DNA from 3 places in the Streptomyces sp. NPDC017448 genome. Region 1 is predicted to be linked to each of the others. Evidence: riboswitches for the same ligand, from Rfam matches in the RefSeq annotation. Region 1 holds a riboswitch; each other region holds the start of a gene.
The links. Region 1 has a riboswitch for cobalamin ahead of ACH4K1_RS20535 (ribonucleoside-diphosphate reductase subunit alpha). Riboswitches for the same ligand answer to the same signal wherever they lie in the genome.
Positions count from the first base shown of each region.

Region 2: linked by a shared signal. The riboswitch ahead of ACH4K1_RS30175 (cobalamin biosynthesis protein) and the one ahead of ACH4K1_RS20535 (ribonucleoside-diphosphate reductase subunit alpha) in region 1 are both predicted to bind cobalamin.
Region 3: linked by a shared signal. The riboswitch ahead of ACH4K1_RS24195 (ABC transporter substrate-binding protein) and the one ahead of ACH4K1_RS20535 (ribonucleoside-diphosphate reductase subunit alpha) in region 1 are both predicted to bind cobalamin.

Region 1 is NZ_JBIRLM010000012.1:37,179-40,440, forward strand. It holds gene ACH4K1_RS20535 (ribonucleoside-diphosphate reductase subunit alpha) at 1-1,299, opposite strand, end outside; cobalamin riboswitch at 1,434-1,575, opposite strand; gene ACH4K1_RS20540 (hypothetical protein) at 1,632-2,318, opposite strand; gene ACH4K1_RS20545 (YbdD/YjiX family protein) at 2,527-2,730, opposite strand; gene ACH4K1_RS20550 (carbon starvation CstA family protein) at 2,727-3,262, opposite strand, start outside.
Region 2 is NZ_JBIRLM010000026.1:52,946-56,207, forward strand. It holds gene ACH4K1_RS30165 (anion permease) at 1-814, shown strand, start outside; gene ACH4K1_RS30170 (hypothetical protein) at 827-1,045, shown strand; cobalamin riboswitch at 1,202-1,334, shown strand; gene ACH4K1_RS30175 (cobalamin biosynthesis protein) at 1,470-2,435, shown strand; gene ACH4K1_RS30180 (cobyric acid synthase) at 2,513-3,262, shown strand, end outside.
Region 3 is NZ_JBIRLM010000016.1:78,465-81,726, forward strand. It holds gene ACH4K1_RS24185 (acyl carrier protein) at 1-222, shown strand, start outside; gene ACH4K1_RS24190 (beta-ketoacyl-[acyl-carrier-protein] synthase family protein) at 219-1,445, shown strand; cobalamin riboswitch at 1,592-1,779, shown strand; gene ACH4K1_RS24195 (ABC transporter substrate-binding protein) at 1,839-2,885, shown strand; gene ACH4K1_RS24200 (FecCD family ABC transporter permease) at 3,062-3,262, shown strand, end outside.

The DNA of each region.
Region 1 (3,262 bases):
CTGGTTGGCGGTCCGGTTGGAGGCGTCCTTGAACGTCATCCACCCCTGGCCGGTCTGGGCGAGGGTCCGCATCATCCGGCCGTACAGCTCACGCGCCGGCATCGACTTGCGGGCCAGCCCCCCGGCCTCGGCCGCCCGGTAGGCCGCGTCGAACGCGTCGCCCCACAGGTCGACCAGCTCGGGCACGTCCGCCGGGGAGAACAGCGACCACTCGGTGTCCGCCTCGACGCGGCGCATGAACTCGTCCGGGATCCAGTGCGCCAGGTTCAGGTTGTGCGTACGCCGCTGGTCCTCGCCGGTGTTGTCGCGCAGCTCCAGGAACTCCTCGATGTCCGCGTGCCAGGTCTCCAGGTAGACCGCCGCCGCGCCCTTGCGCCGACCGCCCTGGTTCACCGCCGCCACCGAGGCGTCCAGCGTCTTGAGGAACGGCACGATGCCGTTGGAGTGCCCGTTGGTGCCCCGGATCAGCGAACCCCGGGCGCGGATGCGGGAGTACGACAGGCCGATGCCGCCCGCGTGCTTGGAGAGCCGGGCCACCTGGTGGTAGCGGTCGTAGATCGAGTCCAGCTCGTCCTTGGGGGAGTCCAGCAGGTAGCAGGAGGACATCTGCGGGTGGCGGGTGCCGGAGTTGAAGAGCGTGGGGGAGGAGGGGAGGTAGTCCAGCCTGCTCATCAGCCCGTAGAGCGCGGTGACCTCCTCCAGCGCCCGCACCGACTCGTCCTCGGCGAGGCCCGCCGCCACCCGCAGCAGGAAGTGCTGCGGGGTCTCGACGACCTGGCGGGTGTGCGGGTGGCGCAGCAGGTAGCGGCTGTGCAGCGTACGGAGGCCGAAGTAGCCGAAGCGGTCGTCCGCGCCCTCGGCCAGCGTCCGCTCGACCAGCTCGTCCAGCGCCTCCGCGTGCAGCGCGACGAAGGCGGCGGTACGGTCCGCGATCAGGCCCTCGCGGTGCCCCACGGCGACCGAGGCGGAGAAGGACGTCGCGCCCTGGCCCGCGGCCTCCTCCGCGATCGAGAGGGTCAGCAGCCGGGCGGCGAGCCGGGAGTACGCCGGGTCCTCGGAGATCAGCCCCGCGGCGGCCTCGGTGGCCAGCGTGCGCAGTTCGGCCTCGTCGGAGCGGGCGTTGCGTCCGCGCAGCGCGGCGGCGGCGACCCGTCCGGGGTCGGTGTCGGGAAGATCGGCGGTGAGGCCGGTCAGGGTCCGCAGCAGGGCGGTCCCGGGTCCGTCGTTCGTGCCTGTTCCGGACGGGGTGGAGGCAGCGGATCCGGTGGCTGAAACCGGATCGGCGGGCGCGATGGTCACAGGGCTTTCCCTCGCTCGGCAGGGGCCGGCGGAAGGCGGAGAAGCCGGGCAGCGCGAAACCCGGGCAGGGCGGCACGGCTGACGGCGTCCACCGGCCCATCCGCGAGGCCCGGACGTCTGGCGTCCGGTTCGGTCGAGCCGGACGCGCTGTCGGCAGGTCTTCGGACTTGCAGGTGCGCAGAAGCGCACTGATCACACCGTTGCGGGACAGTTCCGGATTCGCACCGGATTCCCCTGCGGCGACAGCGAGGTCGAGCATACATGTGGGGGCCGCCGGATGATGCGGCCCCCACATGTTGTGTCACGGCGTACCCGGCGCGGCGTACGTCACGTCAGCCGCTCGCTCCCACGCCGTTGTTCGGGGCGCCGTCGCCCGCCGGGGGCAGGTCGCCGCGCTCGACCGGCTGCTGCCCCGAAGCCGGGGCGGCGGGCGGCAGGACCTCGTCGAGTTCGCGGTCGTCGGCGCGGTGGGCGGCCAGGGCCGCCGCGCGCAGCGTCGCCCGGTCCACCTCCTGGCGTGTTCCGCTCACCGTCACCACCAGGCCGCCCTTCTCCCGGGCGTACGCGTGGCCCGCTTCCGTGGCGCTGTACCACTGGTCGCCGTCCCGCTCGCAGGTGGCGGGGGGCTTCCGGCCGGCCGGGTGCGCGGAGGTGTCCGTGCAGTCGGCCACGGCGTGCGGGCGGCGCTCCACCGACAGCTGGATGCGGCCGCCGTCCGGCGAGGTGTAGGCGCTGCCGAACCCGTCGTCGCCGACCACCCCGACCGACTGGCGGGCCAGGGCGAAACCGTCGGCCTCGGTCACCCACACGTGCTCCGGGACGGTCTGCACGGCCCGCGCCCGCGCCTCCAGCTCCGCCCGGTCCGGTGCCGGGACGGCAGAACCGCTCGGGCCCGCCGCCCGCGCGTCGGGCGGCGGCTCGGTGCCGCAGCCCGCCGAGGCGGCCAGGGCCAGGGCCAGGGCCGCCGTGGTGATCGTGCGGACGGGTCGGAACCGGGGCGCCCGGCGATGCGGTGTCATGGGCGCATCCTTTCGTACGGTGAACGGGCGGCGCCCCGGAAGGACGCATGGTCCGGGCAGGCGGACCGGGCCGCCGCCCCCTCCACCGAAGAAGGGGCGACGGCCCGGAATCCAGGACCCCTCGACCGGCCCGCGGCGCTCGGCAGCACCGGCCCGCGGTGCTCAGCAGTACCGGCCCGCGATGCTCGGCAGCACCGGCCCGCGGTGCTCAGCAGCAGCGGAAGCCCTCGCGTGGGTCCGCCTCGCGGGCGTCCATGCGGGCGCGCTCGAAGGCGCGGCGGGACAGGACGGGCGTCTCCGGATCGTGGGCCCGGGCGTGCGCCACGTACCGGTCGTAGACCGATTCGCCGGTCAGCTCACGGACGTACCAGCGGATGCGTCCGGCCACCCGCCGTACGTCCGCGACCGTCATGTCCGGCTCCCCGTCCCCGCGGCCTCCTTGCGCAGCCCGCCCTCGGGGCCGACGCCGGCGGCGGCCAGTTCGGCCTTCTCCTCCTTGGTCGCGAAGAGCGAGGCGGGGGCGACGAGCCTGGACTCGACGAACGGCGTCTCGTGGAGCTTGACGCTCTCCGGGTCGCGGATGGCCTTGTAGCAGACCCGCCCGGCGTCCACGAGCACCACGATGATGAGGAGCGCGAAGAGCGCGCTCAGCACCCCGTCGACGGTGGAGTTGGTGACGACGGTCCGCATGTCGTCCATGTTCTTCGCGGGGGCCAGCACCTCGCCCGCGTCGATGCCCGCCTGGTACTTGTCGCGCTGGGCGAAGAAGCCGATCTTCACGTCGTCGGAGAAGATCTTCTGCCAGCTCGCGGTGAGCGTGACCGCCACGTCCCAGGCGAGCGGGACCGCGGTGACCCACGCCCACTTCAGGCGGCCGGACTTGACCAGCAGAGTGGTGCAGACGGCGAGTGCGACGGCGGCCAGCAGCTGGTTGGCGATGCCGA
Region 2 (3,262 bases), on a different contig from region 1:
GATGCTGGCCACGCGGCTGACGTACCGGATCAACCGGAACGTCACCGACCCGAACCAGCAGAAGTCCACCGCCAAGGGCTACCGGGCCGGGCAGATCGCCTCCGCGGGTCTCGTCTCGCTCGCCCACGGCACCAACGACGCCCAGAAGACGATGGGCATCATCACTCTCGCCCTGGTCACCAGCGGCGTCCTGGCCCCGGGCTCCAACCCGCCGATGTGGGTCATCGTCTCCGCCGGCGTCGCCATCGCGCTCGGCACCTACCTGGGCGGCTGGCGCATCATCCGCACCATGGGCAGCGGCCTGACCGACCTCAAGCCGCCGCAGGGCTTCGCCGCCCAGACCAGTGCGGCCACCGTCATCCTGGCCTCCTCGCACCTCGGCTTCTCGCTCTCCACCACCCAGTCCTGCTCGGGTGCCGTGATGGGCGCGGGCCTCGGCCGCAAGGGGGGCGTGGTCCGCTGGTCCACCGCCACCCGGATGTTCGTCGCCTGGGGTCTGACGCTGCCGGCCGCGGGGCTGGTCGGCGCCGCCGCCGAGTTCCTGACCAAGCAGGGCACGTGGGGCATCGCCGTCACCGCGCTCCTGCTGATCGGCGGCTCGTTCGCCATCTGGCTGGCCTCGCGCCGCCAGCCGGTCGACCACACCAACGTCAACGACTCGGCCGCGGCCGACGAGCCGCAGGGCGTCGTCACCACCGCCATGGCCGCGGTCCAGCCGCCGCCGGCCGGCGTCCCGGCCGCCGACCTCATGACCACCATCGCGGCCCCGGCATCGGCGCCCGACGACCCGGCCCGGCCGACGGCCACGGTGTAAGGACAGATCCGTATGAAAATCGACTGGGCAGCTCTCGCCTCCGTCTTCGGTGTCAGTCTCGTCGTCACCGTCGCGCTGGTCGGCCTCTTCACCCTGGGCATCGTCGCCCTCTCCAAGCTGTCGGCCACGTCCGGCGGCGGTTCGGCGGCGCTGGCCCGCACCAGCGCCTACGCCTGCTTCGCGGCGTGCGCGGCGGCGGTCGCGTACGGGATCTACCTGATCGTCGCCTGACCCGTACCCCGCCCGCGGGCGCCCCATCGGGCCGGACACACATCTGTGTGTCCGGCCCGATGTGCGTCTGCCCACAGTGGAGCCCCGCAGGTCAACGGCGAGTTGACGGTTGTTCGCGGGGCGTGGTGGACTGCCGGAGCCATTTACGGCGACAGCAGAGGAAGCCGGTGCGAATCCGGCGCGGTCCCGCCACTGTCACCGGGGAGCACTCCCCCACATCGGACGTCACGGCTCGCGGTACGCGGGCTGGAAGGCCGGGGGAACTGCGGATCCGGGAGCCAGGAGACTCTCGTCGCCGTCACGTCGAACCAGGGCGCGGACCCTGAGTGAGGACTACGCCATGCCCGGCCGCCGTGTGCCGCATTCCGTGCCCCCGACTCCGGGCCGAGCCGCCGGAACGCCTCTCCCCGCGGCGGGCTGACCCGTGCGGGCCGATCGCGTCTTCGCGTACGGCGCCGCGGCCGGGCTGATCGCCGACTCCCTGTTCGGCGACCCCCGGCGCGGCCACCCCGTCGCCGGTTTCGGCCGCGCCGCCGCGCGGGTGGAGTCCCTGCTGTGGCGCGACGACCGGGGCCGGGGCGCGCTGCACACCCTCGTCTGCGCCGGAGGCGCCGCGGGGGCCGCCGCGCTGGCCGCGCGCGCCGTGCGCGACCGCCCCGCGCTCGCCGTCGCGCTGACCGCCGCCACCGCCTGGTCCGTCCTCGGCGGTACGTCGCTGGGCCGGGAGGCCCGTGCCGTCGGCGGGGCGCTGGACGCCGGGGACGTGGAGGCGGCCCGGGAGCGGCTGCCGCATCTGTGCGGGCGCGATCCGCAGGCCCTGGACGGCCCGGGGATCGCCCGCGCCGTCGTCGAGTCGGTCGCGGAGAACACCTCGGACGCCGTCGTGGGCGCGCTGGTGTGGGGCGCGATCGGCGGGGTGCCGGGGCTCGTCGCCTTCCGGGCGGTCAACACCCTCGACGCGATGGTCGGCCACCGGTCGCCCCGCTACCGCCGCTACGGCTGGGCCTCGGCCCGCCTGGACGACGTGGCGGGGTGGCCGGGCGCCCGGCTGACGGCCGCGCTGGCCGTGGCGGGCGGCGGGCGGCCCCGGGACGCCGTGCGCGCCTGGAAGGCCGACGCGCACCGCCATCCGAGCCCGAACGCGGGGCCGGTGGAGGCCGCGTTCGCCGGGGCGCTCGGCGTACGGCTCGGCGGGACGCTGGCGTACGCGGGGCGCGTCGAGCACCGCCCCGTGCTGAACGGGGCGGCCGGGCGGGAGGTGCGCGGGGCGGACATCGAGCGCGCGGTGCGGCTGTCTCGCCGGGTCGGCGTGCTGGCCCTCGGCGTCTGCGCGGCGGGCCGGCTGGCGGCGGGGCGCCTTCTCGCGGGGCGGAAGCGGGGACGGGCGTGAACGGTCCGGCGCGGAAGACGGTACGGAACGGGTACGGGCGTGCGCGGCCCGGCGGGGCAACGGGAGCGGGAGCGGGCATGAGCGGTGGACTGCTGGTCGCGGGGACCACATCGGACGCGGGCAAGAGCGTCGTCACGGCGGGCATCTGCCGCTGGCTGGTGCGCCGGGGCGTGAAGGTCGCGCCGTTCAAGGCGCAGAACATGTCGCTGAACTCCTTCGTGACCCGGGAGGGCGCGGAGATCGGCCGGGCCCAGGCGATGCAGGCGCAGGCGGCCCGGGTGGAGCCGACGGCCCTGATGAACCCGGTGCTGCTGAAGCCGGGCGGCGACCGCTCCAGCCAGGTGGTCCTGATGGGCAGGCCGGTCGGCGAGATGAGCGCGCGGGGGTACCACGGGGGCCGCCAGGAGGCGCTGCTCGGCACGGTCACCGACTGCCTGGAGCAGCTCCGGTCGACGTACGACGCGGTGATCTGCGAGGGGGCCGGCTCCCCCGCGGAGATCAACCTCAGGCGCACCGACATCGTGAACATGGGGATCGCCCGGGCGGCGGGCTTCCCGGTGCTGGTGGTCGGGGACATCGACCGGGGCGGGGTCTTCGCCTCGTTCTTCGGGACCACCGCGCTGCTGGGCCCCGAGGACCAGGCGCTGGTCGCGGGCTACCTGGTGAACAAGTTCCGGGGCGACGTCTCGCTGCTGGAACCGGGGCTGGACATGCTGTACGGGCTGACCGGGCGGCGGACGTACGGGGTGCTGCCGTTCGCCCACGGGCTCGGCATCGACGAGGAGGACGGCCTGCGGGTCTCCCTGCGGGGCGCGGTGCGGGAGTCG
Region 3 (3,262 bases), on a different contig from region 1:
CCCGCCGCCGAGATCCTGCCGGAGTCCACCATGGACAGCCTGGAGATGGACTCCCTCGCGGTCGCCGAGTTCGCCGTCATCATCAAGGAGACCCTGGGCGTCACCGCCGACTCCGAGAAGCTCTACAAGGACGCCACGCTGGCCGACATCACCGCGTACATCGACGCGGCCGTCGGCGGCGCGGCGGCCGAAGCGACGGTGCCGGTGAGCAACACCCGATGAAGCGACCCGCCATCGCCGTCACCGGGCTGGGAATGATCACCCCGGTCGGCCACACCACCGACACCACCTGGGACGGGGTCCTCGCCGCCGTCTCACCCGCCGCGACCGTCCCCGGACTGGACGGCTGCGCCGTCGACTTCGCCTGCACGGTCTCCGGCATCGACCTCGACGACGCGGTCGGCGGCCGGTCCGCGTTCCGGATGGGCCGGTACGTCAAGTTCGCCCTCCTGGCCGCCCGTGAGGCGGTCGCCGACGCCGGGCTCGACCCCGCGCACTGGGACGGCGCCCGGGTCGCCGTCGTCGTCGGCACCAGCAGCGGAGGATCCGCCGGGCTCACCGAACAGGCCGTCGCGCTGGAGCGCCGCGGCCCCGAGGCCACCTCGCCCTCGGGCATCCTGCTGACCATCCCGAGCATGCCCGCCGCCGAGATCGCCATCGACATGAAGGCCACCGGCCCCAGCCTCGCCCCCTGCACCGCCTGTTCCTCCGGGGTGACCGCGCTCTCGGTGGCCCGGGACATGCTGACGCTGGGCCACTGCGACATCGCCGTCGCCGGCGCCACCGAATCGATCGTCTTCCCGGTCGCCATGACCGGCTTCGGCCGCTCCGGCGCGGCGGCACCGCGGGACGGCGACCCCGCCCGGCTCTGCCGCCCCTTCGCCGCCGACCGGGCCGGGCTCGTCATGGGCGAGGGCGCCGCCATCATGGTCCTGGAACGGGTCGAGGACGCCCGGTCCAGAGGTGCCGCCCCGCGCGCGCTGATCGCCGGGACCGGCGCCACCACCGACGCCCACCACCCCACCAGCCCCCACCCCTCCGGGGCGGTCGCGCGGGCGGCCGTGGACGCCGCCCTGCGCGACGCGGGCTGGCGGGCCGAGGACGTCGACCACGTCAACGCGCACGGGACGTCCACCCCTCTCAACGACGCCACCGAGGCCGCGCTCATCGGCCGGGCCTACCCGCACCGGCCTCCCGTCACCGCCCCCAAGGGCGTACTGGGCCACTGCATGGGGGCGGCGGGCGCCATCGAAGCGGGACTGACGATCCTCACCCTCCAGCACGGGGTGATCCCGCCGATCGCGAACCTGGACGCCCCCGAGCCCGGGTTCGCCATCGACTGCGTCACCAAGACCCCGCGCGTGACTCCCGTACGACGGGCCGTCAGCCACTCCTTCGGCTTCGGCGGCCAGAACGCGGTGATCGCCCTCCAGGCCGCCCCCTGACCCAGGAACCCCTGCCCCGGGCCGGGTGGACCACGGACTCCGGCGCCCGGGCGGAATTCCCCGGGCCGGTGCGGCGGGCCGATCCCACGCCGCACCGGCCCCGCGCACCGGGCCGCCGCACCGCGACCGGTCCGCGGGACGGTGCGTGATAGCTTGCCGGGGCCAGTCGAACCCCAGCGACGGGGTCAGGGAATCCGGTGCGAATCCGGAACTGACGCGCAGCGGTGAGGGGGACGGGCGGGGCCACGGCCACTGGAGCGCACCCGCGCTCCGGGAAGGCGCCCCGTCCGGACGAACCCGAGTCCGAAGACCTGCTGGCGCCCGCGCCCGTACCCGGGCGCGGGAACCGTACGACGGGCTCCGCGACAGGGCCCAGAGACACCGAGGTCCTTCGTGCTGCCCACAGCCGCTCCCGCCCCGATACGAACCGCCGCCCTGCTCGCGGCGGGCCTCCTCGCGCTCACCGCCTGCGGCGGCCCGGGCGTCGGCCGGGCCGCCGAGGGCGGCCGCACCGACGGATTCCCGCTCACGTTCGAGAACTGCGGGCGCACCGTCACCGTGCAGGCCCCGCCCGAGCGGGCCGTCTCCGTCGACCAGGGTTCGACCGAGATCCTGCTCTCGCTCGGCCTCGCCGACAGGCTCGCCGCCACCGCCACCTGGACCGACCCGGTCATGAAGGGGCTGGAGAAGGCGAACGCCGGCGTCGAGCGGATATCGGACAACCGCCCCTCCTTCGAGAAGGTCCTCGACCAGGAGCCCGACTTCCTCTCGGCGTCCTTCACCTCCACCCTCGCCAAGGGCGGTGTGGCGCCCCGCGAGCAGTTCGAGAAGCTCGGCGTCCCCACCTACGTCTCGCCCGCCGACTGCACGGCCAAGGACGACAGCGGCGGTGGCGACGGCGCCCGGACCGCGCCGCTGACGATGGAGACGGTCTACGACGAAGTGCGCGAGCTGGCCCGGGTGTTCGCCGTCCCCGAGCGCGGCGAGAAGCTGGTGGAAGACCTCCGGGCACGGGTGGCGAAGGCCAAGGAGGGCGTCGACGCCTCCGGCGCGTCCCTCCTCTACTGGTTCTCCGACTCCAAGGCGCCCTACCTCGCGGGTTGCTGCGGCGCCCCCGGCGTCATCACCGACCAACTCGGCGCGAAGAACGTCTTCGACGACACGCACGAGGAATGGCCCCGGATCAGCTGGGAGACCGTCGCCGACCGCAACCCCGACGTCCTGGTCGTCGGCGATCTGACCCGTACGACGCAGACCGCCGAGAGCGCGGAGAAGAAGATCGCGTTCCTGGAGTCCCACCCGGTCACCAGGACCATGGACGCGGTCAGGAACCACCGCTACGTGCTGCTCAGCGGACAGGCCATGAACCCCACCATCCGGACCGTCGAGGGGCTGGAGACCGTCGCGGCCGGCCTGCGCGGCTTCGGGCTCGCGGGGTGAGCGCCGGCCATCCGGCGGTGGAGGACCACCCGCCCGGCGGCAGGGAGCGGACGTCCGGAGTCCCCGGCGCCCCGCCCGGACCGGCAGGACGCCCCAGCGCCCCACCCGGCCCGGCGGGGGATTCCGCCCCCCGCGGACCGCTCCGGAAGGGCGGCCGGCCCGGCGCCCCGCTCGCCGTGCTGCTGTGGGGCGGCTCCATCCTGCTCCTGCTGCTCTCCGTCGCGGTCGCCGTCACCATCGGACCCGCCCGGATCTCGGTCCCCGACGTGTGGTCCGCCGTCGCCGCGCACCTCGGTTTCGGCGCCAGTGATCTCAGTCCGATCCGGGACGGCATCATCTGGAACCTCCGTATGCCGCGCACCCTGCTGGCCGCCGTG